Regions from separate parts of the Yersinia antarctica genome, predicted to be linked through region 4. Evidence: predicted binding sites of a transcription regulator. Region 4 holds the regulator's gene; each other region holds the start of a gene.

Region 1 (7,987 bases), 430 kb from region 4:
CTTCAACCGCATTACCGGCGCTGGAAGCCAACACCTGATTCATATCAGTCAATAGTGCCGTCGTTTTACAACCCGCGCCGTTAGCCACACTGACAATGGCCTGTGCTAAATCGGCAGATAGTTGATATGTCGGCATAAAAGCACCAGAACCCACCTTCACATCCATCACCAACGCATCCAGCCCCTCAGCCAGTTTCTTCGCCAAAATAGAAGCGGTAATCAGTGGAATGGAATCTACAGTGGCGGTGATATCACGGGTAGCGTAGAAACGTTTATCTGCCGGTGCTAATGAGCTGGTTTGACCAATGATGGCGACACCGACGTCCTGAATGATTTTACGGAACGCATTATCATCGGGGAAAATATCAAAACCGGGTATAGCTTCCAGTTTGTCCAAGGTTCCGCCGGTATGGCCCAAGCCACGGCCAGAAATCATCGGCACATAGCCACCACAGGCTGCGACCATCGGGCCGAGCATCAGTGATGTCACATCACCCACGCCACCGGTAGAGTGTTTATCCACGATGGGGCCGTTTAGATTAAGGCTCTGCCAGTTGAGCACCGTGCCAGAATCACGCATTGCCATAGTAAGTGCCACGCGCTCCGGCATGCTCATGTCATGGAAATAGATGGTCATCGCCAAAGCAGCAATCTGCCCTTCGGAAACCACATTGTCGCGGATCCCATTGATAAAGAAACGAATCTCTTCTTCGCTCAGTGGCTGACCGTCGCGTTTTTTACGGATAATTTCTTGTGCCAGAAACACAGCATCCCCCTGACCTAAATAAGGATAAAAGCCGCACGGCAGGCTAGTCGCCCGCAGCGCATCGGCTAAACTCAATGATTGCGATAATGATTAGTAACCGCTACTTTTGCTATCACTCTGATGGCCCAGCGTGGTTAATAAGCTGGCTAACAGACTGGATGCGCCAAAGCGGAAGTGGCGGGCGTCGGCCCAACCCTCACCCATCAATTGATCGGCCAGTTGCAGGAATTGCGCGGCATCTTCGGCAGTACGTACTCCGCCCGCTGGCTTAAAGCCGACGGTTTTACCCACACCTAAATCACGGATAGTGCTCATCATAATACCCGCACTTTCCAATGTGGCATTGACCGGCACTTTACCGGTGGAGGTTTTGATGAAATCCGCGCCAGCTTTAATAGCAATTTCAGCGGCTTGACGGATCAAGTGCTCTTGCTTTAACTCACCGGTCTCTATGATTACTTTCAGTAATACATTCGCGGCAGCGCAGGCTTCTTTGCACTCTTTCACTAATTCGAAGCCGACCTTATCATTACCCGCCATTAAGGCGCGGTAAGGGAAAACCACATCCACTTCATCAGCACCATAGGCAATGGCGGCACGGGTTTCGGCCAGTGCAATAGCAATATCATCATTGCCATGTGGGAAGTTGGTCACTGTCGCAATACGGATTTCAGGGGTACCCTGCTCGCGCAACGTTTTACGCGCAATAGGAATAAAGCGGGGATAAATACAGATTGCCGCCGTGTTACCGGCAGGGCTTTTTGCCTGATGACACAGCGCGATAACCTTATCATCGGTATCGTCGTCATTCAGGGTAGTTAAATCCATCAAACTCAGTGCGCGTTTGGCATAATCGTTAAGATTCGCGCAGGCGGTTAAATCGGTCATAAAACTCTCCAACACTATTTCAGCCCCAGCACCTTGCCAGAACTGAGCATCTATTTATGAGCGGACAAAGAGACCGTACCGGCATCTTTGGTGATTAAAAGTCCCTCTCAGTAGGCGTAATTGTTGCAGTCAGGCAAATAACATAGCCCTAATGAGAAGGTTCTAAGCTCAATACGTTGGCGAGCGGACTTGGTTCCTTGAAGATAGCCCCTATGGGTGGCAATTGAGATCCATCTCACCGCACTAACTACTTGGTCATTGCTTACATCACTGATGCAATGAGACTCCATACACACTTTAGGCTTTCATTCCGAAAGCCAATAACACTATTTGAACACGTTATCGGCAGCTTAGGTGTGTTCAATTTCACACTAATCAATAGTAACTTGTAACGAGACGGAATTATATGTGATTAGAGTCACAAAATAACCTAATTTATAGCTTTCTGACCACGATACGCTCACTCGCTTCAAGAATAGCCTATGGGCAGGAATACGCAGTATTGTAGGCCTGAACCATAAAAAATTAAGCGTCAGCGGCGCAGACAGTTTGGGTGCGGACAGCGCGCAGGGACTGGAGCGTACACGAAGTAGGTGACAGGTCCCGAGCACTGCCCAATCCCAAAATGGCAAGTCAAGCTAGCCTAATTATAATGCCAGGAAGAAACCGGCGATCGTCGCACTCATCAGATTCGACAATGTGCCTGCTGCTACCGCTTTCAGGCCGAAACGCGCGATATCGTGACGGCGGTTTGGGGCCATGCTACCCAAGCCACCCAATAAGATGGCAACAGATGACAAGTTGGCAAAACCACACAGCGCGAAGGAAATAATAGCCTTAGTGTGCTCGGAAAGAACCTGTAAACCCGCGGCTTTGACTAACTCTTCTGCCTGGAGATACTGACCGAAATTCATAAATGCTACGAATTCGTTAACGATAATCTTCTGGCCGATAAATGAACCAGCCACCATCGCTTCACTCCATGGGATGCCTATCAAGTAAGCAATCGGCGAGAATACCCAACCCAGAATCAACTCTAGCGAAAGTTGTGGATAATCAAACCAGCCACCAATCCCACCCAGAATACCATTGAGCAGAGCAATCAAGGCGATAAAGGCCAGCAGCATTGCCCCTACATTCAATGCCAGTTGCATGCCGGAAGCCGCGCCAGATGCCGCTGCATCAATAACGTTAGCCGGTCGTTCATCTTCAGCAATCAAGGTTGTAGCATCAACGTTATCGTGCGTTTTTTCAGTTTCCGGCACCATCAGTTTAGCAAACAGTAACCCACCCGGAGCTGCCATAAAGGAAGCAGCAATCAGATATTCCAATGGTACCCCCATTTGCGCATAACCGGCCAATACTGAACCGGCAACGGAAGCTAAACCGCCGCACATTACCGCAAACAGTTCAGATTGGGTCATGGTGGCAATATAAGGGCGCACCACTAACGGCGCTTCAGTTTGGCCAACAAAGATATTAGCTGTGGCGGAAAGGGATTCAGTACGTGAAGTGCCCAGCAACTTTTGTAAACCGCCGCCCAATACCTTAATAACGATTTGCATGATGCCAAGGTAATACAGAACGGCAATCAATGATGAGAAGAATACAATTACTGGTAATACTCGCAGGGCGAATACAAAGCCGCCACCACCAAAAACTTCAAACATTTTGTCAGAAACCAAACCGCCAAAAATAAATGAAATCCCCTCATTACCGTAGGCGATAACGTTAGCGACTCCTTCTGACATACCGCCCAGAATGCGGCGCCCGATGGGCACATATAATACCAGCGCACCAATAGCGATCTGGATAATAAATGCACCAACAACAGTGCGGATATTAATCGCCCTATAATTACTTGAAAGAAGTACGGCTATTAATATCAGTACTGCCATTCCAACCAGACTCATTAGCATGTCGCTATCCCTAATAGTGAAATCATTAATTAAATTGAAATAATTTTCGGGGGATTATACCGACATGAAGGCGCTATCAAATAATCTCTGTCACAAATAAACACAACTAAAAGCAACCGAATCAACGTAAGTGTGACGATGGTCACATTAAAAAGCGAAAATAAAGAGATCACACAAATTATTAGTATGGTTTGTATATTCCCGGAGGTGATTTAAAGTGGGCAGCTATCGGCGGGCGGTAATCGGAACAAACGTTGACTATTCGCTAACAACTGGCTGGCAATCTGTTGTGGCGCTTCAGAGCGTAGCTGACACAACACGCTGAACACATCAGCAGCCCGCTCGGGCCGGTTTGGCTGCCCCTGAAAACCGGCTAACGGCATATCTGGCGCGTCGGTTTCCAGCAGTAATGCGGAAAGAGGCAATGCGGCCATGACACTCCGGGTTTTCTGTGCCCGCACATAAGTAATGGTCCCACCCACACCAATATAATAACCCAAGCGAATAAATGCCTGCGCCTGCGCCAGGCTACCGGCGAAACCATGTACAACACCGGTGCGCGGCAACGCCGTTTTACGCAGCACCGAGGCTAATTGGTCATGGGAACGGCGAGAATGCAGAATAACGGGGAGATCATGCTGTTTAGCCAGCTTAAGTTGGGCCTGCAATAGCGCCAACTGGCGTGGTAACTGCGGCTCATCCATATAAAGATCCAGGCCAATTTCCCCCACGGCCACCAGCTTGTGAGTTTTGTTCGCCAGATAGGATACCAGTGTCGCCAAATCGGCCTCTTGATGTTGAGCGATATAAAGTGGATGCATGCCGAGTGCGGCAAAAAGGGGTGGATAGTTCGCAGCCAAGGCTAAAATACGGGGAAAATAAGCAGCACCCACCGCAGGAACAATCAATTGCCTGACATTCGCCTGAGCCGCAGTGACTAAACTGGCCGCTTCAGCACCACTGAATGGAGGGAAATCAAAGTGACAGTGGGTATCGATAAAATAAGCTTTATCGCTAAGATTCACTATCTGCTCACTCACTTCTACCATTAGACGGTATCACCTTTGTTTTTTGCCACACTGGCAGGCAAAATTATCTCAACTGGCAAGGGCTTTCTATTGGTATTCGTCGGAATAATCAACCCATTGTCACTCACACTCATCTGAGCCGGTAGGCCATAGTGAGTGGCGGTCACTGAATCCGCTGGTGTAATGATATCCGGCGTTTGAGTAATATCAAATGAAGAGTCATCAGTATCAATTAGCTCTGCCATATCATCTGGTTGATTAATATCTTGTGGCTGAATGATACGACGTGAAAGTGAAATCGAGGTTTTCTCCCCATTGATTCCAGCCTGATCCCGTTGATCTTGCGGTAATAGCCAGTGCCCGACGGTAGCCAAAAAATAGCGACCACAACGGCGGCCTAAATGATAATCACGATTTAGTGCCGCGACCCGGCTCCCCAGTGCATTACTGGCAAGTGGCTTAGGCGGAAAAATTTCGAAAATACGCAGGTCACCGGGCGGCTTTTCAATAAATTGCTGAATACGGTGATAGCTCTGCTCATGTTGCTGCATAATCCGCACCAGTTGTTGCAAACTGCTTTCACTCAGCCAATGTTCCATCCGCTTCATCCATTGCGGCGTGTAATAGGCCTGCGACGGTACAGTCCGAATCACCACAATAGTATCAGCGCCACGGCGGTAGGCTTCCTCCACCGGGATGGCATCACTGATGCCACCATCCTGATAACTGATCCCCCCCAAATCTACCCCCTGACGGTATAAACCAGGGATAGCACTGGACGCTTTAATGGTCGGCAGCCAGCTTTCTCGAGTGGGGGAAATATAGGTGGGTTCAAAATCATCACTACGGCAGGCACACATTAAGAATTCACGGCCATTGCGTAAATGCTCTTCAGCATGATCCATGGCCAGAGGCAACTGCTGGGATGTGATATCCACCAACCAGTCGAGATCAATTAAGTGGCCACCACGCACAAAACGTAATGGGTTAAAGAAATTAGCGGTGGTGGTGTAGCGGGTTATGACGCGGCGAGCGTAACCGGGTTGACCGCAGATAAAGGCAGATAGATTTTGTGCACCGGCAGAGGTGCCAATCATCAGATCAAAAGGGTTAAAGCGGGCGCGTTGAAATTCATCCAGCACACCGGCTGTAAAAATTCCCCGCTGCCCGCCTCCCTCACAAACCAACGCCATTTTTCCGGGTTGGTATGGTTTATAGGCGAGTGGCTCAATATTACCGAGCGTGATAGGTATTCTGTATCCCACCATCTATCCTTAATTCGTTACAACAGGTGCCGAGGATACCCCGTCTTACCCTTTGCTGTAACCCTCTCGCCTGACTAAAGGCGCTTACGGCCTGTAAACAGACTGATGAGGAATAGGACAATACCCACTACGAAGACGACTTTTGCGGCCCAGGCTGCCGTACCGGCTAGCCCACCAAAACCTAATGCCGCAGCGATTAAAGCAATAATCAAAAATATAATGCCCCAGCGAAACATAAGCCTCTCCTTCCCGTTTTAAAAAATGGCTTTCTACCCGTTATACTTCAAGCCGCAGGAGTGTTAGCTGCACTCAATCACCCGAATCACTTACCAATGTAAGCTCATCGGTACTCACTCGCTTGCCGCCTTCCTGCAACTCGAATTATTTAGGGTATGTAAACTCGCGTTCAAAAATCACTCTTTAACAGTAGCGTATTTGACAGAAGTCGTATTATTTGGATTTGTGGATGAGTTATTTGGCTGACAAACTTATTAACGGGTATCCCGTGGATTATTTTATTTCCCCACGAAATACCCATCAGCCGATAATAATTAAGGTTTGATGCTCAGATCATTTTTAACGCTTTTCACGCCATCAACGGCTTTAGCAATACTTTCAGCACGTTCGGACTGAGCTTTATTCTCAACACTACCTGATAACTGCACCACACCTTCGGTGGTTTCTACTTTCACTTTACGTGAGGGTACGATGTCATCAGCCAGCAATTTGGCTTTGATTGAACTGGTTGTTGCAGCATCGCCAGCATATTCACTGACTGATTGTGATTTCTGGTCTTTCACATGCAGCTTATCGCTGACAGATTTAACGCCTTCAACGTTTCCGGCAATTTCAACGGCAGTTTCAGCTTCAGCCTGAGAAGTCACAAAACCAGTCAGAGTGACCACACCATGGTTGGTTTCAACAGAGATATCAGTGCTTTTAAGAGATTTCTCTTCCAACAGAGCGCTTTTCACTTTAGCTGTTGCAGCGCTGTCACCCATGTAGTTATCGACTTTCTTCATGGAGCTATCGAGTTTCGCGCCGGTGCTGTCTACTACGTTGTTTGTCTTATTGAGCATGGTGTCTTCAGCGAACACGCTACCACTCATAAGTGCAGTACCTAAGACAATAGCCATCATTGAACGGGCAAATTTTGTATTTGTCATCGATTTCTTCCTTTGTCGTTATAAACCGTAAAGGGTTATGAAACTTAACTTGTTATAACACCCAAACTTACGGATTTTACGCCACCCAGAGAGGTGACCAGTTGATGAATACTTTACGATTACTACAGGTTATTTGACCTAAAATTGATGCACGTCAATCCTGCGTGTACCTATAAAGATAGAGCATCTCTGAATAAATACAGTCGGAATCGCCCTAAAGCCGGATTTTTATGATTAAGTAGGAGTTATCCTAAGGAGGAAATAGTGAAGACAATTAATGAATCGGGGTACCCTGTACCCCGATAGAGTGCGGCTTGGCGGGTGATTAATGTTCGCGAGTTTTACGGAAATTCACTTCCGGGTAACGTTCTTGCGTAATATTAAGATTTACCATCGTTGGGGCGATATAGCTCAAGTTATCACCACCATCTAATGCCAGATTAACCTCATTCTTACGTTTAAACTCTTCGAACTTCTTCACGTCATCACATTCAACCCAACGGGCAGTAGAGACGTTAACTGATTCATACACCGCTTCCACGTTGTATTCACTTTTCAGTCGTGAAGAGACCACTTCAAACTGTAGAACACCGACTGCGCCAACAATCAAATCGTTGTTGGTCAACGGGCGGAACACTTGCACCGCACCCTCTTCTGACAACTGAACCAGACCTTTTAGCAACTGCTTCTGTTTCAATGGATCACGCAGGCGAATGCGGCGGAACAATTCAGGGGCAAAGTTCGGTATGCCGGTGAACTTCATATCTTCACCCTGGGTGAAGGTATCGCCAATTTGAATGGTACCGTGGTTATGCAAGCCAATGATATCGCCAGCAAAAGCTTCTTCTACATGAGAACGGTCACCAGCCATAAAGGTCAGTGCGTCTGAAATTACTACGTCTTTCTTGGTTCGCACCTGACGCAGTTTCATCCCTTTCTCAAAACGGCCAGAAAC
Region 2 (7,987 bases), 3.1 Mb from region 4:
TTGGTAGAGCATCTCCTTTACACGGAGGGGGTCATCAGTTCGAATCTGGTATCGCCCACCACTTCTTTTACTTCGTATTACCATATAATGGGTCGTTAGCTCAGTTGGTAGAATAGTTACTTTTAATCAATTGGTTAAAGGTTCGAGCCGAGCGAAGCGAAACAGCAACGCGTAAGCGTTGACCCGAAGGGCGAATCCGCAGGATGAGTAATCCCGCATGACTCGTGTTAAAAATGTCGAATAAATCTATATAATGGGTCGTTAGCTCAGTTGGTAGAGCAGTTGACTTTTAATCAATTGGTCGCAGGTTCGAATCCCGCACGACCCACCATTATATCAAGTACCGTATTAACTCCCCCAGATCTAAAAACTCAAAAACTACACGAAATCGTGTGAGTGAGACCCTGCGTTCAGGTTCGAGCCGAGCGAAGCGAGACAGCAACGCGGGAGCGTTGACCCGAAGGGCGAGGTCAGAGACCGAGTAATCCCGCACGACCCACCATTATATCAAGTACCGTATTAACTCCCCCAGATCTAAAAACTCAAAAACTACACGAAATCGTGTGGGTGAGACCCTGCGTTCAGGTTCGAGCCGAGCGAAGCGAGACAGCAACGCGCGAGCGTTGACCCGAAGGGCGAGGTCAGAGACCGAGTAATCCCGCACGACCCACCATTATATCAAGTACCGTATTAACTCCCCCAGATCTAAAAACTCAAAAACTACACGAAATCGTGTGGGTGAGACCCTGCGTTCAGGTTCGAGCCGAGCGAAGCGAGACAGCAACGCGCGAGCGTTGACCCGAAGGGCGAGGTCAGAGACCGAGTAATCCCGCACGACCCACCATTATATCAAGTACCGTATTAACTTCCCCAGATCTAAAAAATCAAAAACTACACGAAATAGTGTGGGTGAGACCCTGCGTTCAGGTTCGAGCCGAGCGAAGCGAGACAGCAACGCGCGAGCGTTGACCCGAAGGGCGAGGTCAGAGACCGAGTAATCCCGCACGACCCACCATTATATTTACTACCTGACTTAGAACGTCATCTATTGCTTATTAACGGGCATATCACATCAGTCGCGGCATTAAACTTACCCACTAAAGTTGTCCAGCCTTTGATTACTCAAAGAGTCATCATCCGTGTAAATAGTCCGGGTATGAATCGCAGGTATAAAAAAAGGCGCCGTAGCGCCTCTTTAGAGATTTTTTTCTGATACTTAGAGTACCAGGCCCGCAATAGAGGCGGACAGCACACTGACCAGCGTAGAGCCGTATAACAGCTTCAAGCCAAAGCGTGAAACCACATTCCCTTGGTGCTCATTCAAACCTTTAATCGCACCGGCTACGATACCAATAGAGGAGAAGTTAGCGAATGAAACCAGGAACACTGACAGAATACCCACGCTGCGTGGCGACAGTTCTGATGCCACTTTCTGCAAGTCCATCATTGCCACGAATTCGTTAGATACCAGTTTGGTTGCCATGATGCCACCAACTTGTAAGGCTTCATGAGTCGGTACGCCCATCACCCAGGCAAACGGGAAGAAGACATAGCCCAAGATACCCTGGAAGCTGATACCGAACAGCAAGCTAAATAAGGCATTCATCGCAGAAATTAACGCGATAAAACCAATCAGCATGGCTGCAACGATGATAGCAACTTTGAAACCGGCCAGAATGTACTCACCCAGCATTTCAAAGAAGCTTTGGCCTTCGTGCAAGTTGCTTAGTTGCAACTCTTCCTCGCCCTCAGCTTTATACGGGTTGATCAATGACAACACGATAAAGGTACTGAACATGTTAAGTACCAGAGCCGCAACCACAAACTTCGCGTCCAGCATTGACATATATGCACCCACGATTGACATAGAAACTGTCGACATCGCGGTTGCTGCCATGGTGTACATGCGTTTTTCAGACATTTTGCCCAAAATGTCTTTATAGGCGATGAAGTTTTCAGATTGACCCAGAATCAGTGAGCTGACGGCGTTGAATGATTCCAGCTTACCCATGCCGTTAACTTTAGACAGCAAAGTACCAATGATACGAATAACGACGGGGAGAACTTTGATATATTGCAGAATACCAATCAGAGCAGAAATAAAGACGATAGGGCACAGCACTCTCAGGAAGAAGAACGCCAAACCTTTATCACCCATATTGCCAAAGACAAAGTCGGTACCGTTGGCGGCAAATCCAAGCAACTTGTCGAATAAACCGGCGAATCCTTTCACAAAACCCAATCCAGCTTCCGAATGGAGGAAGAAGTACGCCAACAACACTTCAATTACCAGCAATTGAATAACAAACCGAATGCGGATGCTTTTACGATCCTTACAGATCGCCAGAGCTAATATGGCCACCACGACTAAGGCCAACGCAAACTGCAGAATATGGGACATGTGTGCTCCAAATTTGAGGCAGGCTAGATTTCGGTGGACATTTTATGTAACGGCTACATTAAAAACGAGATGTAGGCAGCAAATATAGAAATTCACTTGCACTAATGCAAACGAATTAGTGGAGTGGATCACAAAAAATAGGATGTTAATAATTTGCTACGGAAGTAGTTTAAATATGCTAGGTTGAACAATTGTAGTCATTCGTTACGAAAAGGGCGATGGAACATTTAAGCCAACTTTTCAGAAAGCTACCACGGGTGATTGCTACACGGCTGATTATACGGTGTTAGCTATCAGAGAGATAAGTTCTACCACGCCAAGTGCGCTTGATAATTATTATCATTTAGATATTATTATTGATAAGAAAGTAGACGTAAGTTTTCAAGGGTAATACTGAATGCTGAATAGCCGTGCTGTCGATACATCCCGCCGTACATCAAGGAGGATAAAACTCTCCCTGATGGGGCCTGCTTTTATCGCGGCCATCGGTTATATCGACCCCGGTAACTTCGCAACCAATATTCAGGCGGGGGCCTCTTTCGGTTATACCTTATTGTGGGTGGTGGTTTGGGCCAACATCATGGCTATGTTGATCCAATTACTGTCCGCTAAACTCGGTATTGCCACTGGTAAAAATCTGGCTGAGCATATCCGTGATCGTTTTCCACGGCCTGCGGTATGGGCCTACTGGGTACAAGCCGAAATCATCGCCATGGCCACGGATCTGGCCGAGTTTATTGGGGCGGCAATCGGGTTTAAATTACTGCTAGGTGTGACCCTGCTTGAAGGTGCTGTCCTGACCGGCATTGCCACTTTCCTGATTCTTATGCTGCAAAAGCGTGGGCAAAAACCTCTCGAACTGGTTATCGGTGGGTTGCTGTTATTTGTAGCGGCGGCTTATATTGTCGAACTTATTTTCTCCCGACCAGAACTGGCGGCGTTGGGTCGCGGTATGTTGGTTCCTGACTTGCCTAACCGTGACGCGGTGTTTCTAGCGGCCGGGGTATTAGGTGCCACTATTATGCCGCATGTTATTTATCTGCATTCATCCTTGACGCAAACGGCGGGAGAAAACTCCAAGGCTTCTCGTTATGCTGCGACTAAATTGGATGTGGCGATTGCCATGACAATTGCCGGTTTTGTGAATCTGGCTATGATGGCAACGGCGGCGGCGGCTTTCCATTTCAATGGTTATGGCAGTATTGCTGAAATCGAGCAAGCGTACCTCACACTACAACCCCTGTTAGGTAATGCCGCAGCCACTATTTTTGGTTTGAGTCTGGTTGCCGCTGGGTTGTCATCGACAGTGGTGGGGACCTTGGCAGGGCAGGTCGTCATGCAAGGCTTTGTCCGGTTTTATATCCCTATCTGGGTGCGACGCTCGGTCACGATGTTGCCTTCCTTTATTGTCATTCTGGCGGGTATGGATGCAACACGGATCTTGGTGATGAGCCAGGTACTGCTGAGTTTTGGTATTGCGTTGGCGTTAGTTCCATTGCTGGTCTTTACTGGCAATAAAGAATTGATGGGAGAGATGGTTAACTCAAAATTGATTCAGATTTTGGGGAAGATGATTGTGTTAGTGGTGGTTGGATTAAATGCTTATCTGTTGATTAGCTTGCTCTAACTTCTTCATACTGGCGGATCGATAGCCAATCATCCGCCAGAAGCTTTTTTAATTAGTCATCATCATGATGGCGGTCATGCCCTTTCCCTCGATGATGTTTCTTGCCGTGGTTGTCATAATGTTTATCGTGTTTCTGATAGCGCCCTTCACGGTAATAATAGTTCTTTTGCCACCAGTCTCTGTTTTGCCAGCGGTGGCCATCCCAGTAATGCCCATGGCGGTTTCGTTCGCCTAAATCCCGCCCCTGATGATCCTGCCACCATCGCTGATCGCGCCAGTCATAACCATCCCAATAATTGCCACGGCGATCTTGCTCACCGATCTGCAATGAAACACTGGGGAGTAGCTCAATACTTTCGGCATTTGCCATAGGAACGAGAGGAAACCAGGCTAATATCGTTACTAATAACAGTGGTCTTAACGCAATAGGTCTAAATATCGTTGGTTTCAAAACATCCACTTTTGACATGATTTATCCTTGCGCAGCTTTATTGGCTATGGCCTATCTTAAACTGCGGTTCGGCAACTGTGATTCAGATAAAACTGTAAAATAAAAAATTGAGATTTATCTGTAATAATGATGGGTTAGGGGCACCGGAGTGCCCCTGTTGGGGACTTTGGAGAGAGCGTTTACACCAGAATATCTTCAATACGTTTGATTTCTTCGGTGCTGAAATCAGTGTTGGCTAGCATACCAACCGCGTCGTCAATCTGGCTGATTTTGCTGGCACCAATCAGTGCTGAAGTCACCCGCCCGCCACGTAATACCCAGGCTAAAGACATCTGTGACAACTTCTGACCGCGTTCGTGGGCCAATGCGTTCAACTGGCGCACCTTGGCCAGTTTTTCTGCGGTAAGCTGCTCGGGATTAAGGAATTTACTGCCACTGGCAGCCCTTGAGTCCTGCGGAATACCCGCCAAATAGCGATCCGTCAATACGCCGCCTGCCAGCGGAGAAAAGGCAATAGATCCTACGCCATACTCATCCAAAGTATCTTGCAGCCCGGTTTCAATCCAGCGTTCGAACATAGAGTATTTAGGCTGATGAATCAGGCAAGGCGTACCGAGATTTGCCAGAATTTCACAGGCCTGACGGGCTTGCGCCGCTGGATAGTTGGACAACCCGATATACAACGCTTTACCTTGGCGCACCAGCAGGTCCAATGCGGCCATGGTTTCTTCCAATGGTGTATTAGGATCCGGGCGATGGTGGTAGAAAATATCTACATAATCTAGCCCCATACGTTGTAGGCTTTGGTTGATACTGGCTACCAGATATTTCTTCGAACCCCAGTCACCATAAGGGCCGGGCCACATGGTGTATCCCGCTTTGGAAGAGATAATCAGTTCATCACGATAGGGGCGCAGGTCTTGTTGCAGGATGCGGCCAAAGTTCAGCTCGGCTGAACCGGGCGGCGGGCCATAGTTATTGGCTAAATCAAAATGGGTGATACCACTATCGAAAGCGCGATGCACTAAATTGCGGCTATTTTCGTACAGCGTGCTGTCACCAAAGTTATGCCACAGGCCAAGAGAAATTGCCGGAAGCATTAATCCACTACGACCACAACGATGATACTTCATCTCTTGATAACGGGAGGAAGCTGCCTGATAGACCATGATGACCCTTATTAACGAGAGTAAACGACAGTTTAGTGTATGCGTTTTCACCGACGACGTAAGCTAACGGGATCACAAGATAAGGCGGAGAAAGGGATGTCAGAAAATAATTACAGTGGTAGCTAATTAGGCATCTGGTTTATCGATACCATTACGACCGGTTAATTGGTCTAACAACCAATAGCCCGCTGGCCCCGGTGGGCTTTTTTTCGACCAAACCGCATCAATAGAGATCATTTTAGGCCAACCAATGGTGGGCAACGCGACCAGTTTTTGACGGCTGTATTGCTCCACCAGCCAGCGTGGCAAAATCGCCCAGCCGAAGCCTTGCTCCGCCATTTCTAACAACATTAAGTAGCTGGGGGCAGACCACATTAGCCCTTGCGACTGGTTGCGCTCAGTACGATTGTAAGTATTGAGGCAAAGTTGCCGGGCGGTAGCCAGTTGTTCGGGGTGAACCTGAGGGAGCTTTGCCAGCGCATGACCCTGCTGCACGAATATAGCCATTTCAGTCTGTGCGGCTAATCGGCTGGCCGCAATATCCGGTGGATAGTACGACTGAACTTCTACTACACCGATATGCGCTCGCCGTAGTTGCAGCAGGTCAATGACGTCGCCCTCTTCGGCAATCAGGCACTCAAATTCGATATCAGGGTAACGCTGCTCAAAGCGACGTAGTAAGTCCTCATGATGTGTTGGTTGATAAGTATCAGAAAGGACAAAAGTCAGTCGGGTTTCAACCTGACCTGCCAGACGTATTGATAGATTATCCAGCCGTTCGCTGGCCGCCAGAATTTCCTGCACATGGGATAGCACCCGGCGACCATGGTCAGTTAATACCGGTTGGCGCGCCTGGCGGTCAAATAAGGTCAAACCCAGATCGGCTTCCAGATTGGCGATGGCGGTGCTGATAGTTGATTGGCTTTTGCGTAGCTTACGGGCTGCCGCGGAGAAGGACCCAAGGGCTGCGGCTTCAACAAATGCAATTAAGGCTTCGGGAGAATAATGCATAAACTATCTATTTTATCGATGGGTTCTATTTTTAATCTATCTTAAAAAACGATGATAATCACCTCTAACAATCTGTCATCAGTTAATTTAAGTAGGTGTTTTATGCAAGTTCATCACCGATCTCTCTTGGAGCGGATTATTCATGCCGTTGGGTTTGAAGTGATTGCCGTTGCCATTTGTGCGCCCGTCGGCGCATGGTTACTGGATCGCTCCATACTGCAAATGGGAACATTGGCCTTGATCCTCTCCTCAGTGGCAATGCTGTGGAATATTGTTTACAACAGTCTGTTCGACCACTTCTGGCCAGTCAGTCGGGTAGCAAAGACTCTGCTCGTGCGGGTACTCCATGCGCTGGGCTTCGAGGGTGGTTTTATCCTGATAGGCTTACCTATCGCGGCTTTCACGTTGGGTGTTTCGCTATTACAGGCATTTATGTTGGAGATCGGTTTCTTCTTGTTCTTCCTGCCTTACACCATATGTTACAACTGGGCCTATGACAGCCTGCGGATGCGGGTTATCCGCTCGCGCCAGCTTGCGACATTGCAGCCGGTTTCTGAGGAAGGGCGCAATTCACGCTAAATATTTACGTCATTTTTCACCTTCAGCAGCGGTATTTTGCTGTTGCTGAAACGTTTTTATGTGATCTTTATCGCAAAGCGAAAGGGTTTAGCGCATTGATATTGTTGTTTCTCCGGCCTGATTTTACAGTGGACATAGTTGAAGTTAAGCATCCCTGTAACGGAGAAGTTTCTGATGACAAGCTATGCCCTGGTGGGTGACGTTGGCGGCACTAATGCCCGTTTGGCGCTTTGCGCTGTGGCGACGGGCGAAATATCACAAGCAAAAACATATTCAGGGTTGGAATTCGACAGTCTGGAAGATGTCATTAAGCAATATCTGTCAGAGCATACAGTCACCGTAAAGGATGCCTGTATCGCTATTGCTTGCCCGATTACCGGGGATTGGGTGGCGATGACCAATCATACTTGGGCATTTTCTATTGCAGCTATGCAGCAAAGCCTGGGGTTGGATCATCTGGAGGTGATCAACGATTTTACGGCAGTATCGATGGCGATTCCGGTGTTGTCCGAACAGGATGTGTTGCAATTTGGTGGCACAACGCCTCAAGCGGGTAAACCAGTGGCAGTTTATGGTGCAGGTACTGGGCTGGGTGTGGCCCATTTAGTTAATGTGGACCGCCGTTGGATTAGCTTACCGGGAGAGGGCGGTCATGTGGACTTCGCCCCGAACAGCGAAGAAGAAGACTCTATTTTGGCGGTATTGCGTCAGGAACTGGGCCATGTCTCTGCCGAGCGAGTACTTTCCGG
Region 3 (7,987 bases), 1.4 Mb from region 4:
CATCAATGTCCTGACACATATTTTCGTGGAACTGGTCAGTGTCAATCCATAGAAATCCATTATCATCCGGGCGAATATAAGCGGCGCCAATAGGCGGTTCACGCAGTGCAAAAGTACTGGATAAGCTCTCTCCCGCATCGGGGGCAAAAGCGGCGAGATAGACCATACCGACCACATTTTGCAGATGCCCGACTTGTGTAATGACCATGCCACCATAAGAGTGGCCCACTAATAGGGTAGGGCCATATAAGGCGGTAGTTAGCTTAATGGTCCGCTCCACGTCATCTGCTAATGATGTCAGCGGATTTTGTATTGCAATGACCCGGTGCCCCATGGTGTGCAGGGCTGGGATAATATAGCGCCACTGTGAGCCATCAGCCCATGCGCCATGGACCAATACAATATTAAGTTTTGTCGCCATATTTCCTCCTGAACGGGTATTAGTCCAAGCGGTGCATAATATCGTTATGCAGAAATAGCATTCTTGACGAATAACAACTTCTACTCATTTACCTGCATTAATGAAAAATCTTGTTTATAGCCAGATGTTATTAAAATTAAACAAATCTGTTATTAGGTTTAAAGTATAAAGCGCTGAGCGCTGATGGCTTTAGGATAAGGATGAAAATGAAGTACCGAATAATCCATTTGGATATCAATTGGCGATATAAAATTCCTGCGAATAGGATTCGCTATATTTTAAATTAATAAAAACAAGAGATTAACAAGGTTCTCTGTTTGGGTGTTACTGCGTAATTTACTGGTAAAAATGAGATAATATGACACACTACTATTAGTGCGGATTAACCTTCAGGCTCTTATCGTGATTCACGCATTAAGCTAAATAAAAAAATTGATGGTCATAAAACAGTTGGTTGTAATAAACGATAGGTTGTAATAAAACAATAGGTTGTAATAAAAAATGGGTTTAAATCATGACGACACTCAGTGAACAGGCTCCACCTCTGTTACATGACACCAAGCTTGAACAGCAGATTTTAAGACGTTCAATTTTTTGCACTTTGTTTATCGCCATTATGGGGATTGTTTTTGGTATCGTATGCGGTTCGATGTCGATTATTTTCGATGGTATGTTCTCTGCTTTAGATGCTGGAATGTGCAGTTTATCGCTATTGGTTTCCCGATTACTTGGTCAGCCGCACAGTCGGCGTTTTCAATACGGTTTCTGGCATGTTGAACCACTGGTTCTGGCTTTCAATGGCAGCTTGCTGGCCTTTCTTTGTCTTTACGCATTCGTCAATGCCATTAAGGGGATTTTCGACGGCGGCAGGGAATTGGAGTTGGGGTGGGCGATTGTTTATGCATTAGTGGTCAGTATTTTCTGTTTCACCCTCTTTTTAAAACAACGTCGTTTAAATAAACGAGTCAAATCCGAGCTAATTGCATTGGATACCAAAAGCTGGTTAATGTCGGCCTGCATCAGTTCTGCGTTATTAGTAGCCTTCTTGCTTTCATGGTGTATGGAAGGTACCCGCTATGCGCATTTGATTGTTTATACCGACCCCGCTGTATTGGCCTTGTTAACCTTGGTCTTAATACCTGTGCCAATAAAAACAGTCATTTCGGCAGTTCGTGAAGTATTACAAATGACGCCAGACAATCTGGATAATGCCATTGAGAGCTTAATGGATAAGTTAATGGCAAAATATAAATTTATTGATTACTCCCACTATGCCACCCGCATGGGGCGGGGGTTGTTTATCGAGATTCATGTGGTTATTCCACCAGAGATGGAGACGAATGGTGTCAGTTATTTTGACAAATTACGCGATGAAATAGCCAAAGAAATTGGCGAGTCCGGCCCTCATCGGTGGCTAACGATCTCCTTTACCCGCGATGCAAAGTGGTTATAGCATCAACATCAATAGCGGGTATGGCGGCGTGTAAATAAATTAACCAAGGTAATGATTCTTATGAACAAGATGATTATTAAGCGTCAGATAAAACTTAACGCTATTGATACGCCGCCAAGGTTTGATGCTGTTACTAAGGTAGCCATTAATGATGAAACCATCGAATATCGCAAAGCTAAAGTTATTAGTAATATGCGCCGTGCCGCTATCGATTATTTATTGGTGTATGCGGACAAAGAGCATGGGGGTAACTTTGAATATCTGGCGGGGTTTATTCCCCGTTTTGAAGAAGCGGCTCTGGTGTTACATGTCTCGGGCGAGGTCTATTTATTATTAGGTAACGAGAATTTAAAGTTATCTGACTATGCCAGAGTCAGAAATACCGTGATTCATGTCCCCTATTTTTCATTGCCAAATCAACCAATGGACAACAGTAAAACGCTTACTGAATTATTGGCAGCAACCGGGATTCAGCAGGCTAAAAAGATTGGGGTTGCAGGATGGAAACTGTTTACCAGTAAGCTGGACGATAACAGTCAGCTATTTGATATTCCGCATTTTATTTTGGATGCAATTAAAAAGTCTGCTTCACCGGTAGCAACGATTATTAACGCTACCAGTCTATTTATTGGCAGTGATATTGCAGCTAGAGTGACCAATAATGCTAATGAATTGGCGCACTATGAATATGGCGCTAATTTGGCGTCGAATCGTATTCTTAATGCATTGGCGGCGGTTGATATCGGCATAACAGAAAAGCAACTGGGCAGTTATCTGGCAGATGAAGGCCAACCGAACACTGTTGTGATAATTGCTGCGACTGGCGCCAGATTTGAACAGGCAAATTTATATCCCAGTGATAAAGCGGTACAACTCGGCGATAAAATATCATTGACCACTGGGTTTAAAGGCGGTTTGAGCAGTAGAACCGGCTATGCGGTTCATCATGTAGATGAACTACCACGCGCGGAAAGAGATTATCTTGATAAGGTTGCGCTACCTTATTACACAACAGTCGTCGCTTGGCTGGAAAATATTCGTATTGGTATGCCAGGAAAAGAGATGTACGCATTAGTGGAAACGGTTTTCCCTAAATCACAATACCATTGGTCGCTAAATCCCGGCCATTTAGTTGCTGATGAAGAGTGGTTGTGCTCTCCCATTTATAGCGATTCTGAAGAGATAATTCGCAGTGGGATGATATTCCAAATCGATATCATTCCTTCGGTAAAAGGTTATGCCGGAGTGAGTGCTGAGGAGTGTATTGCACTGGCTGATCAGCATTTACGTAATGCGCTCGCTACACAGTACCCTGATGTTTGGCAAAGAATACAAAAACGGCGTAGTTATCTCAGCGATATCCTGAATATCCATCTCAGCGAAGAGGTGCTACCGATGTCTAACACAGTTGGCTATCTGCGGCCATTCCTGCTGGATAAATACAGCGCATTGCAATGTATTGATGAGTAACAGCACGAATAACCTAGGGTTTAGGGTATTTATTTAAGGGGCTAATAGTCCCTTTTAGTGGCATCAAGCTTTTATTGCCGCAGCCACTTACCGTCAGATTTAAGCGCTTGCTGAGATTTCGTGCAAAACTGGAGGCGATACTCTTGCCATCTTGTGGCATAATGCGCGCCGAATCACATTTTCTATAATTCTTGAATATCCCTATTCAGTAATCCAATCGAGAGCGAGCTCTGTGCTAAGTACTAACAATATCACCATGCAATTCGGCAGCAAGCCGCTGTTTGAAAACATTTCAGTAAAATTCGGTGGCGGTAATCGCTATGGTCTGATCGGCGCTAATGGCTGTGGTAAATCCACCTTCATGAAAATCCTTGGCGGTGATTTAGTTCCTAGCGGCGGTAACGTATTCCTTGACCCGAATGAGCGTCTGGGTAAGTTACGTCAGGACCAATTCGCCTTTGAAAACAACACAGTGCTGGACACCGTTATTATGGGTCACGGCGAGCTGTGGGAAGTAAAAGAAGAGCGCGACCGCATCTACGCTATGGCTGAAATGAGCGAAGCAGACGGCTATAAAGTGGCTGATCTGGAAGTTGCCTATGGTGAAATGGATGGTTACAGCGCAGAAGCCCGTGCCGGTGAATTATTGCTTGGTGTAGGTATTCCGGTTGAACAACATTATGGGTTGATGAGCGAAATCGCTCCTGGCTTTAAATTGCGTGTATTGCTGGCGCAAGCCCTGTTCTCAGACCCGGAAATTTTGCTCCTCGACGAACCGACCAACAACCTGGATATTGATACTATCCGCTGGTTGGAACAAGTGCTGAACGAACGTAGCAGCACCATGATTATTATTTCCCATGACCGTCACTTCCTGAACATGGTGTGTACCCACATGGCGGATCTGGATTATGGCGAACTGCGTGTTTATCCGGGTAACTATGACGAATACATGACGGCGGCGACGCAAGCTCGTGATCGTCTGTTGTCAGATAACGCCAAGAAAAAGGCCCAGATCTCTGAGCTGCAATCTTTCGTTAGCCGCTTTAGTGCCAACGCCTCTAAATCCAAACAGGCGACGTCTCGCGCCCGCCAGATTGATAAAATTCAGCTTGATGAAGTGAAAGCATCTAGCCGCCAGAACCCGTTTATCCGCTTTGATCAGGATAAAAAACTGTTCCGTAATGCGCTGGAAGTTGAACTGTTGACCAAAGGTTTTGATGACGGCCCGCTGTTTAAAAAACTGGATTTGCGCCTGGAAGTGGGTGAAAAAGTGGCTATCCTCGGGCCAAACGGTATCGGTAAATCGACTTTGCTGAAAACCTTGGTAGGGGATTATGAGCCGGATTCTGGCACCGTAAAATGGTCTGAAAACAGTAAGATTGGTTACTATGCACAGGATCATGCCAGCGATTTTGAAATCGATCTGACGGTATTTGACTGGATGAGTCAGTGGAAACAGGAAAAAGACGACGAGCAGGCTGTGCGCAGTGTGCTGGGCCGTTTACTGTTTAGCCAGGACGATATTAAGAAGAAAGTACAGGTCTTGTCTGGTGGTGAGAAAGGGCGGATGTTGTTTGGTAAGCTGATGATGCAGCGCCCTAACATCATGGTAATGGATGAGCCAACCAACCATTTGGATATGGAATCGATTGAAGCGCTGAACATGGCATTAGAAATGTACGAAGGCACGCTAATCTTCGTTTCCCATGACCGTGAGTTCGTTAGTTCTTTGGCGACCCGAGTGATTGAAATGACACCAGGCAAGCTGATCGACTTTACCGGTAACTACGAAGACTATCTGCGTAGCCAGGGTATTCAGTCCTGATTAGTTGATGGTGTGTTGATAAGAGAGCTGATGCATTGCATCAGCTTTTTTTTTGCGCTAAATAGGCGGCTAATCTTTGCCACAGACTTCACAGTGGGCATCTTTGGCTAGCTTCATGGTCCGAAACTCTGCCGTTGCGGCGTCATACATCAATATGCGCCCAGATATCACCTGACCATAATCAGCTAACAGCTTTATGGTTTCCATCGCTTGTAAATTACCAATAATCCCCACCAAGGGCGACATTACCCCGGCTTCAACACAGGTCAGTGCATTGTCACCGAATAACCGACTGAGGCAGCGATAGCAGGGTTGGTTTGGCTGATAAGTGAAAACACTAATTTGCCCCTCCATGCGAATTGCTGCACCTGAAACCAGTGGTTTACGTTGTGCATGACACAGTCGATTGAGTTGCTCGCGGCTGGTGACATTATCGGTACAATCCAACACCAACTGATGTTCAGCAATGGTTGCCGCGAGTTGTTGGTCATCTAACTGACCATCAATGGATTTCAGTGCCAAATGAGGGTTCATTTCAGACAGCGTCAGTGCCGCAGAGGCCACTTTTGACATTCCGATACGATTATCGCGATGCAAAACCTGCCGCTGCAGGTTGGAAAGCGAAACCGTATCAAAATCCAGCAGGGTAAGGTGGCCCACGCCTGCTGCTGCCAGATATTGTGCGGCTGCGCATCCTAGCCCCCCTAATCCAACGATTAACACCTTGGCAGCATTCAGTTTTTCCTGACCGTCAAAATCAAAACCGCGCAGCACGATTTGCCGGTTATAACGCAGGGCTTGGGCATCGGTCAGTTCTGGCAGCATCTCAGCCTCTCCACCATGTACAATTTATTGCCCCAATAGCCCGTTAAACAGTTCGATTTCAACTGTTTCACCGACCGAGACAGAACCGCGTTCTCGTTCCAGCACAATAAAGCAGTTACCTTGGCTGAATGAACTGAATACGTGAGACCCCTGATGACCTGTGGTGCGTACTTCCAATTCACCGTTAGCATTGGTGGAGAAAATACCGCGTTGAAAATCTAAACGGCCGGGGGATTTCTTCAATTTTGTCGCCGCGACCGCGTTGAGGCGCAGTGGTGGACGCCACCCCGCATGGCCGGAGAGTTTAGCAATAAGGGGTTGTACCAACTGATAGAATGTTAGCGCCGCCGAGACCGGATTACCCGGTAAGCCGCAGAACCAGGCGTTATCCAATTTGCCGAAAGCAAACGGTTTGCCGGGTTTTATCGCCAACTTCCAGAAACCGATATCGCCTAACTCTTCCAGCATCTGTTTGGTGTAATCCGCTTCACCCACCGAGACACCACCACTGCTGATAACAAGGTCAGCGGCGGCATCGGCTTGTTCAAATGCTTTGCGCAATGCGAGTTGATCGTCACGGATCACGCCAAGGTCAACTATTTGGCAGCCTAACTGTTGCAGCATCAACCGTACCGCGAAGCGGTTAGTATCGTAAATCTGTCCTTCGCCTAAGGGCTGCCCGACTGGTTGCAATTCATCGCCGGTAGAGAAAATAGCCACTTTCAGTGTGCGAAACACGGCAATCTCTGCAATGCCTAATGAGGCGAGTAGCGGTAATTGCGCCGCGCCTAATTTTACCCCCGCGGGGAAAACGGCAGCACCCTGTTGGATATCTTCACCCGGCAAGCGGATATTTTGCCCAACCTGCACCTGGCTATTGAATATGACACCTTGTTCGCCAGCCACGGCCTGTTCTTGCATGATGACGGCATCGGCTCCTTCAGGAATAGGGGCACCGGTCATGATTCGCACGCAAGTATTGGCTGGCCACTCACCTTTAAACGGTGCACCGGCAAAAGCCTTGCCGGCTACCGGCAGCGGTAATGTGCTGCTAAGCTCATTACAACGCACGGCATATCCGTCCATGGCTGAATTGGCGAAGGGGGGCACAGCAATCGGTGATGTAATTGCACTGGCGGTGATACGTCCCGCCGCTTCGGTCAATGCGATGATTTCTGTTGCCTGCAATGGCGTAACCTGCGACAGCATTTTAGTCAGAGCTTGTTCGAGAGAGAGTAAATCCGAGGTATTACTGTGATCCATGCTGGACTCCGTGGTCAGTGTGCACCGTTAGCTAGAGGTAATTATGGGTGCTGAGCTACCATCAAATAATGAAACCATTATGGCAGAGATTGTCAGGTGGGTGAATGGATGGCGGCGCAAAGAGACGATAGATTGATACTGCCTTGATCAGTGCTATTATTTTCATGGGTATAAACCTTCGGCAGGCAACACAGGGGTGTGACATGGAGTATCAATCGATTCTGGACTTTTGGTTTAACGAGATGGACCCGGCGTTGTGGTTCAAAAAGGATGAGGATTTTGATGCTCTGCTACGCAAGCGGTTTGGCCCGGTTTGGCAAGCGGCATCAAAGGGGGAATTGGCCCACTGGCGGTTTAAAATTGAAGGGCGTTTGGCGGAAATATTGATACTGGATCAATTCAGCAGAAACCTGTTCCGTGATTTACCTGCATCATTTTCTTGTGACGGGATGGCGCTGGTGCTAGCGCAGGAAGCAATCAGCAGTGGTCAGACGAAACAATTATCTGATATTCAACGCGGCTTTCTTTATCTTCCTTTTATGCATTCCGAATCGGCGCTTATTCATAAACAGGCATTAGAACTCTTTACCGAATTGGGTAATGACAATCAGCTTGATTATGAGTTACGCCATAAAGCGATTATTGATCGCTTTGGCCGTTACCCACACCGCAATCATATCCTTGGGCGAGTCTCAAGTGCAGAGGAACAGGCTTTTCTTCTCCAGCC
Region 4 (7,987 bases):
TGTGATTTTTTATGCATATTTTGTGATTATATTTTCATATACCAATAATTGGTAACTCAATGGATTATACCCAAAGTAATTGGAGTTGCAGATAGGCAGCCCGCAAACGAATCCCGCTGAGCTTACACAGTCAAGTGATTCAGGTGACAAATCTGTCGGGAACAGATTTGAACGCTGCTTGCAGCGGCCTCGAAGAGGTGAGGCCCAGGGATGGGCCGAATAATGCGTGCAGCTAACAACCCTGTAGCTTCAAGTGCGAAGGGGATATCAGGGTGGACAGTATAATGGCGGATAAGTTAGCAGTAACTCGCAGTACATTCGATCAGGTTATTTTGCCTGTTTATGCACCAGCACAGTTCATTCCGGTAAAAGGGAAGGGCAGCCGAGTGTGGGATCAACAAGGCAAGGAATATATTGATTTTGCTGGTGGAATTGCGGTTACTGCTCTGGGGCATTGCCACCCGGCGCTGGTAGCGGCATTGCATCAGCAAGGTGAGACGTTATGGCATACCAGTAACGTTTTCACTAATGAGCCTGCACTGCGTTTGGCGCAAAAACTGATTGATGCCACCTTTGCGGATCGCGTGTTTTTTGCCAACTCGGGTGGCGAGGCAAATGAAGCGGCCTTTAAGCTGGCTCGTCATTATGCCATTGAACGTCATAGCCCCTATAAGACTAAAATCATTGCTTTCCATAATGCTTTCCATGGCCGCACCTTATTTACTGTATCGGTGGGTGGTCAGCCCAAGTATTCCGATGGTTTTGGCCCGAAACCTGCCGATATCATCCATGTGCCGTTTAATGATCTGGCTGCGGTGAAAGCCGTTATGGATGACCATACTTGTGCGGTGGTGCTCGAACCCATTCAGGGAGAAGGGGGGATCACCTCTGCGACGCCTGAATTTCTACAAGGGGTGCGGGCTTTATGTGATCAACATGATGCGCTGCTGGTATTTGACGAAGTACAAAGCGGTATGGGGCGTAGCGGCAAGCTGTTTACCTATATGCATTATGGTGTGACGCCAGATATTCTGACCACGGCGAAAGCCTTAGGTGGTGGTTTCCCTATCAGTGCGATGCTAACCACGGAAGAAATTGCGTCGGTAATGGCGGTGGGAACTCACGGCACCACCTGTGGGGGCAATCCTCTGGCCTGTGCCGTCGCTGAGGCTGCTCTGGATGTGATTAATACCCCTGAGGTACTTAATGGTATTGAACAGCGCCACAGCCTGTTTGTGCAGGCGCTGCAAGAGATCAATAACAAGTATCACCTGTTTGACGATATCCGTGGCATGGGGTTATTGATTGGTGCCGAGTTAACGCCGCAATACCATGGCCGTGCGCGCGAGTTGCTGATGGCTGCGGCGGCTAATGGCTTGATGGTCCTCAATGCCGGGCCAAATGTGTTGCGGTTAGCCCCTTCATTAGTGGTGGAGCTGGATGATATCAAACAAGGAATGGCGCGGTTAGAGCAAGCCATCGCCAGTCTGGTCCAGGGTTAACTCAATTATGGAGAGGTATTTTGCCTCTCCATTGCTATACATGCTCCCGTAATCTCTGACTGCGCCAAATACCGTGATGGGGTTGTTGTTGCCAAGCCATGGCAGACACCGTATGCATCACGCTTAAGTGTGACAAAACCCGGCGTAAATTACGTTCCAACTCAGAAATTTGTGTGTCCGGTGTGACATCCGGCATCTGCACGAAATCGTTATTCCCCTCGCTGTTGTCTGACTCCAGCCGTTGCTGGCATTGCTGAATGGCTATCTCACAGAGTTGTAAATAATCTGCCGCCAGTTCGACGCTGAGCTGAATGTGATATTTACCTGGTACTGAACTCCCCAAGGGATAAGCCCGCGTCAGGATAGTCATCTCATTGATATGCCCAACAATCAACTCACTGTGAGTGGCCCATAATCGCATATCTGCCAAATATTTTGAGTTGAACCCCGGCTCTTGCATCGCCTGATTTAAGGAGCTTAACACGGTGTTACTGGCCTTATTTACTTCAATGCGTTTATAGGCCAGTTGGTTGATATCAGGCTCAGGCGTCAGCAGCAAGCGCAAAATCTTCTGATATGCCTCTAGCGCCTGATGGGCATTCTTACGCAGTAAACCGCTCTGCCACTGAGGCCACAGCCATAGGGCGCTGGCAAAGGCCAATGCGCAGCCAATTAAGGTATCTAGCAATCGCGGAACCAAGAAGTCAGCGCCTTCTCCGGTCAATAATTGCAAGATATAGACTGCGGTTATGGTTCTGCCAACAACAGATAGCCCGTAGTTTTTACGTTGAACCAGATAAGCGGCAAGGGTAATGAGCAGCATAATGCCAAGGGTGGCACCCTCTGGCATTGGCAGATGCAATAGACCAGCTGCCAATATCAGCCCAATCAAGGTGCCGAGTGCACGGTGATGGATTCGTACCTTGGTGGCGTTATAACCGTTCTGCGTTACCAGCATCACAGTAAGCAAAATCCAATAAGGTTTGGGTAGATGAATTAAGTTACCGATATAGCTACCTGCTGCCAGTGTTACGCCCAGACGAGCCGCTTCCCGCAGTGCACCTGATTTGAACGACAGATAGCTGATCAACGCCGGCCAGAAAGGTTGTGGTTGTTGGCTGGACATCAGGTCACGGTCATACAGTGGTCGCCGGTCACTCAATAGCTGGGTCACGTGGCTGATATGGTAGTAGTAGAATTGTGCGACCGGGTTGTCTGGGTGTGCCTGTGCGATGCTTGCCAGTTCTGTCAGACCATCATCGGCAGTGAAATGCTCATCAGCATGGTGGTGATAGAGAATGTCGTTGGCGATGCTGCGCATTTGAGCTGAGATTTTCTGGCAATTACGGCGTATCACGCTCTCAATCTGTGTCTGCTCCATTAACTCTTGTGCTTTTTCTGGCTGAATCAGGGCCGCAGTAATGTGCTCTTGCAAATCGAGAGCCATTTGGAACAATCCCAACAACCGTTTTTGTTCTTTCTTCGTGGTGTTATGAATCAGATTAAATTGCTGATAAAGCTGATTAATCTTGTCCATAATCGCCTGTTGTCTGTCCAGCAGCGGCGGTATCGATTTTTCCGGCTCAAGGTGCTGAGCAAACAGGCTGTATTTGGTGTCACAATAATCGGCTAGTAAGCGATAAAGCTGACTCAAAGGTTCGCGAATCGGTTGATCCTTGCAGAGTCGGAACCATAACCCGTTAAACACCCCATACCACAGTGTCCCTACGGCACACAGCAACGGGGCTTGCCAGATCGGAGCGCGGCCCACCATGCTGAGGCTGAAAATAGCAGCAATCAGTGCCGCGGGTAACAAATGGCCATTCAATTGGCTAATCGCCCCACTCACTCCTAGAACTAATGCCAGGCTGAGCATGACAGCAGGCAACGGAATACCCCATAGCAGCAGTTGCTGGGTTAGGAAGCTACTCACAGTAAACAGCGCGCCGCCGACCAGCAGACGCCGGAAAAAATGTTGGTGTGGTGTATCCAGTGAGGCAATGTTGCAACAGGCGGGTATCAGAGAAAACATCAAGCCCAGCCGAAGTTCGCCGAGAGCGAACCCTAATGCTGCAGGCAGGCAGAGCACTAATGTTTGGCGTAGTGCGTAATTAACTTCAGGATGATAAATAAGCCGTTGCCATTTCATAAAGGCCCCAGAAATTTATTGATCACAAAAGATTAAAAAACTGATGCCGACAGTATCGGCACCAGTTTAGGGGGAATTAACGGGTGCCGTAGACGACAATCGTTTTACCGTGTGCGGAGATCAGGTTTTGATCTTCCAGCATTTTTAGTATCCGCCCCACGGTTTCGCGGGAGCAGCCAACTATCTGACCAATTTCCTGGCGGGTAATTTTAATCTGCATCCCATCTGGGTGGGTCATGGCATCAGGTTGTTTTGCCAGATTAAGCAGCGTTTGTGCAATACGCCCAGTCACATCAAGGAAAGCAAGGTTGCCCACTTTCTCAGATGTAATCTGTAAGCGACTCGCCATCTGTGAAGATAGGCGCATTAAAATATCTGGATTGACCTGAATCAGCTGACGGAATTTTTTGTAAGAAATTTCAGCCACTTCACAGGCGGTTTTTGCTCTAACCCAGGCGCTACGTTCTTGGCCTTCTTCAAATAATCCAAGTTCGCCGATGAAATCTCCCTGATTAAGATAGGAGAGAATCATCTCTTTACCTTCCTCATCTTTGATAAGCACCGCAACGGAGCCTTTCACGATGTAGTAAAGCGTTTCGGCCTTTTCACCTTGGTGAATCAGCGTACTCTTCGATGGATATTTGTGGATATGGCAATGAGACAGGAACCATTCGAGAGTCGGGTCTGTTTGTGGCTTGCCGAGAACCATTCGCTGTTATCCTCTGTTGTTATCGCTGCCTAACATAACAGGGCTCAGAGTTCCCTGTACGGCGTGCTTATAAAATACACTTTCTCGTAGCATATTAATTTGCTCAACTGCCGAAAGGTATAGCCAAGATACGTACCGGGTAGAAACCCTCCACTGAGTATTGAGAAGCTACCCTATTTAATTCTAGAAACAACACTTTCGGTTCTGTTTGTAGCACAGGATGAAGCCAGTGTCTTGTGTTGTATCGCTTCAGCATGATGAACATCGGGTTACATTGCCAGTTTGTAAATGAAAGGGTAGTCTGGATCAGAAAATTTAACCGGGAGCAAGAGTTATGCAGGCACGTGTAAAGTGGGTTGAGGGGCTGACATTTTTGGGTGAATCGGCATCAGGTCATCAGGTGTTGATGGACGGTAATGCTGGAGACAAAGCACCGAGTCCGATGGAAATGTTATTAATGTCAGCAGGCGGTTGTAGCGCGATTGATGTGGTCTCTATTTTACAAAAAGGCCGCAATGATGTGCGTGATTGCGAAGTGACATTAACCTCGCAGCGTCGCGAAGAGGCACCGCGTCTATTTACGCAAATCAACCTGCATTTTATTGTCAGCGGCAAAGGTCTGACCGACAAAATTGTGGAACGAGCCGTTGAGCTGTCAGCAGAAAAGTATTGCTCCGTCTCACTGATGTTGGGTAAAGCGGCGACGATTACCCACAGTTTTGAGATCCGTGACATCGCCTAAGCAAACCCTTCGTACTTGAAGCTGCAGGGTTGTTAGCTGCGTTCGCTCACCCGAATCACTTACTTATGTAAGCTCATCGGGATGAGTTCGTTTGCTGCCTACCTGCAGCTCCAATTACTTTGGGTTGGGATAGAGTCAAATTATTTTTTTCTCTCCAGCCATTGCTATACTGCGGCTTCAAGAATGAAGGAGATTAACCGATTTTCTCCCCTTCCAGCAACTGCTGCACTAGCGGCGCCATAATCAGCTCCATTGCCAGCCCCATTTTTCCGCCGGGTACCACCAATGTATTGATATTAGAGATAAATGATCCTTGCAACATCGCCAGTAAGTAAGGGAAATCAATTTGATCCAAACCCCGGAAATGAATAACCACAAAGCTTTCATCCAGTGACGGAATCGCTTTGGCAGCAAACGGATTTGATGTGTCAACGGTTGGCACGCGCTGGAAGTTGATATGAGTGCGTGAGAACTGCGGCGTAATGTAGTTGATATAATCATCCATGGAGCGCACTACGGAATCCATCACCGCTTCACGCGAATGGCCGCGTTCGCCGGTATCGCGTACTAATTTCTGAATCCACTCCAGATTGACGATAGGTACCACGCCCACCAACAGATCGACGTGTTTCGCCACATCATGATGTTCAGTCACCACGCCGCCATGCAGCCCTTCATAAAACAGCACGTCGGTGGGTTGTGGTAATGCTTCCCACGAGGTAAACGTGCCGGGAATTTGGTTGTATGGCACCGCTTCATCATAGGTATGTAAATACTTACGTGAACAGCCAGTGCCGTGTTCACCGTATTCCGACACACTTTGCTCCAACTGGCCAAAGTCATTGGCTTCGGGGCCAAAATAGCTGATATGTCGGCCTTGATCTCGTGCTTTACGGATGGCGGCATCCATCTCAGGGCGGGTATAGCGATGGAAACTGTCACCTTCAATTTGCGCTGCGCGAATATTCAATTGCTGAAAGATCTTACGGAACGCCAGGCTAGTGGTGGTTGTCCCTGCGCCACTTGAGCCGGTAACGGCTATAACCGGATGTTTAGTCGACATATTAGCTGTAACTCCATGGGGGTTAGATCTTCAGTGACTGGGCTGCAATCGCCTGTTTTTTTATCGTTGATGATTATTTTTAGGGCAAAGTGGCGGGCTTGTCACCCTGTTTCAGCCAATGTCTTCGTAACAGCGAGAGGACTATTGCTGCTCTTCTGCTCCGGCGCGAAATGCGCTGCGCGGCATAATATTGATGGTTTCATGTAATTCGGACCACACCAATATGGCTTCACCGCTGATCAACTGGCGGCGCACATCCTCGACTTTTTGCGCTAATGAGCGCTCATGCTCGCCGTAATCGGTACCTTCACGTAACACAAAGGCTTCAAGTAAGTTATCCAGCGTTTCACCGTCAACTTGCTGCCAGGGAACTATCATTGCTGTTGCTCCAGATAAGGGGAAAGCCAGGCCGGAATACGTTGTTCCAGCCACATTTGTGGGTGTTTCAATGAGCCACTGACGAAACCAACGTGACCGCCATGTTCGGTTAACTGATAGTCAATATTGGCCGGTAACTCGCTGAGATCCGGGATAACTTCAGCCGTCATAAACGGATCATCTTTGGCATGAATGATCAGCAGCGGAGTCGTAATCTGCGGCAATAGCGGCAGGGCGCTGCAACGGCGATAATAATCAACGGCATCATTAAAACCATGAATTTTAGCAGTAATGACATCATCAAAATCTCTGATTCGCCGCAACCCTTTCAATTGAGCCAGATCCAAAGGCAGACTTCCGGGGTAATGCAAAAGCTTACGCGTGGCATTTAACTTTAGTTGGCCCAGTAAATAATGCTGATAGACTCGGGAGAAACCTTGCTCCATACGATTAGCACAGGGTTCAAGCATCAGTGGTGCTGACACCACCACTGCGGCCTGCAACAGGCTATCTTGGCCTTGCTCTGCCAAATACATCGCCAGCATATTGCCACCCAAAGAGACCCCGACGGCGGCGGTTGGCACCTGGCCATAGCGCTCTCGAAGCCAGCGGAGAAAGAAGCGAGCATCTTCTGTTTCACCGGAGTGATAAATGCGTGACTTACGATTTGGCTCTCCACTGCATCCACGAAAATGCATCACCACACCGAGCCAGCCTTTGGCTTGCCATGCACTTAATAACCCATGGGCATAAGGGCTGTAAAAATTACCTTCCAAACCGTGGAAGAGTACGACTCTGGGTTTATCTCTCGCCAGCTCGGGATTTTCACTCCAGGCCAGATCGACAAAATCGCCATCAGGCAGTTCCAGCCGTTGCCAGAATGGTTGCAATGTCACATGGCGTCTGACCAGCCGTGGCAGCAGTGTTTGCAGATGTGGATTACTGGCTCCGGCCAGTGGGCGAAATAATTCATGCATATAGTGAATGGAAATCATGTTGTTGCTCTTGTGTGATCAATAACACACTGTTAGCTTCATGGGTATATCGCGCATCATTTTGGGTGAGAGGCACCCGTCTCATGGAACTGAGTTTATTTCTTTCAATGGTAGGCTTTCTTTGGGTTGCAGCTATTACCCCCGGTCCAAACAATATGTTATTGACCTCTGCGGGGGCTAACTTCGGCTTTATGCGTTCTATCTGGCTGATGTTAGGTATTATGTTAGGCATGCAGAGCATGTTGCTGTTGGTGGCTTTTGGTGTCGGCGGCCTGATTCTTATCTACCCCTCCCTCCATCTGGTTCTGAAAATTTTGGGTAGCCTATATCTGCTATGGCTGGCATGGAAAATTGCCACTTCTGCCTATGAGAAATTGGAAACCAATGTCGTACCGCCAAAACCGTTGCGTCTGTATCAAGGCTGGTTATTGCAGTTCCTTAATCCCAAA

The links. Region 4 encodes CRP, which controls carbon source genes, mostly activating them, when cyclic AMP is high. Its sites were predicted from a motif close to ATGTGANNNNNNTCACAT; they were not measured.
Positions count from the first base shown of each region.
Region 1: the regulator CRP is predicted to act here: its motif matches at 3,704-3,721, upstream of ACWJJO_RS03245 (NupC/NupG family nucleoside CNT transporter).
Region 2: the regulator CRP is predicted to act here: its motif matches at 2,518-2,535, upstream of ACWJJO_RS15925 (NupC/NupG family nucleoside CNT transporter).
Region 3: the regulator CRP is predicted to act here: its motif matches at 3,506-3,523, upstream of ACWJJO_RS07755 (ABC-F family ATPase).

Region 1 is NZ_JBSJQF010000001.1:711,786-719,772, reverse strand. It holds gene deoA (thymidine phosphorylase) at 1-766, opposite strand, end outside; gene deoC (deoxyribose-phosphate aldolase) at 857-1,654, opposite strand; gene ACWJJO_RS03245 (NupC/NupG family nucleoside CNT transporter) at 2,302-3,573, opposite strand; gene ACWJJO_RS03240 (TatD family hydrolase) at 3,786-4,622, opposite strand; gene ACWJJO_RS03235 (patatin-like phospholipase family protein) at 4,622-5,869, opposite strand; gene ACWJJO_RS03230 (DUF1328 domain-containing protein) at 5,941-6,102, opposite strand; gene osmY (molecular chaperone OsmY) at 6,418-7,032, opposite strand; gene prfC (peptide chain release factor 3) at 7,358-7,987, opposite strand, start outside.
Region 2 is NZ_JBSJQF010000001.1:3,422,279-3,430,265, reverse strand. It holds tRNA gene ACWJJO_RS15960 (tRNA-Val) at 1-61, shown strand, start outside; RNA gene ACWJJO_RS15955 (RtT sRNA) at 121-212, shown strand; tRNA gene ACWJJO_RS15950 (tRNA-Lys) at 256-331, shown strand; RNA gene ACWJJO_RS15945 (RtT sRNA) at 377-502, shown strand; RNA gene ACWJJO_RS15940 (RtT sRNA) at 548-673, shown strand; RNA gene ACWJJO_RS15935 (RtT sRNA) at 719-844, shown strand; RNA gene ACWJJO_RS15930 (RtT sRNA) at 890-1,015, shown strand; gene ACWJJO_RS15925 (NupC/NupG family nucleoside CNT transporter) at 1,217-2,401, opposite strand; gene ACWJJO_RS15920 (Nramp family divalent metal transporter) at 2,799-4,028, shown strand; gene ACWJJO_RS15915 (DUF2502 domain-containing protein) at 4,081-4,497, opposite strand; gene ACWJJO_RS15910 (aldo/keto reductase) at 4,659-5,648, opposite strand; gene ACWJJO_RS15905 (LysR family transcriptional regulator) at 5,775-6,659, opposite strand; gene ACWJJO_RS15900 (multidrug/biocide efflux PACE transporter) at 6,762-7,238, shown strand; gene glk (glucokinase) at 7,413-7,987, shown strand, end outside.
Region 3 is NZ_JBSJQF010000001.1:1,668,208-1,676,194, forward strand. It holds gene ACWJJO_RS07740 (alpha/beta fold hydrolase) at 1-421, opposite strand, end outside; gene ACWJJO_RS07745 (cation diffusion facilitator family transporter) at 936-1,874, shown strand; gene ACWJJO_RS07750 (Xaa-Pro aminopeptidase) at 1,935-3,344, shown strand; gene ACWJJO_RS07755 (ABC-F family ATPase) at 3,577-5,172, shown strand; gene moeB (molybdopterin-synthase adenylyltransferase MoeB) at 5,242-5,997, opposite strand; gene moeA (molybdopterin molybdotransferase MoeA) at 6,022-7,260, opposite strand; gene ACWJJO_RS07770 (DUF924 family protein) at 7,464-7,987, shown strand, end outside.
Region 4 is NZ_JBSJQF010000001.1:281,113-289,099, forward strand. It holds gene argD (bifunctional acetylornithine/succinyldiaminopimelate transaminase) at 285-1,502, shown strand; gene ACWJJO_RS01115 (YccS/YhfK family putative transporter) at 1,537-3,651, opposite strand; gene crp (cAMP-activated global transcriptional regulator CRP) at 3,728-4,360, opposite strand; gene ACWJJO_RS01125 (OsmC family protein) at 4,695-5,102, shown strand; gene ACWJJO_RS01130 (phosphoribulokinase) at 5,296-6,165, opposite strand; gene ACWJJO_RS01135 (YheU family protein) at 6,307-6,543, opposite strand; gene ACWJJO_RS01140 (hydrolase) at 6,540-7,520, opposite strand; gene ACWJJO_RS01145 (LysE family translocator) at 7,622-7,987, shown strand, end outside.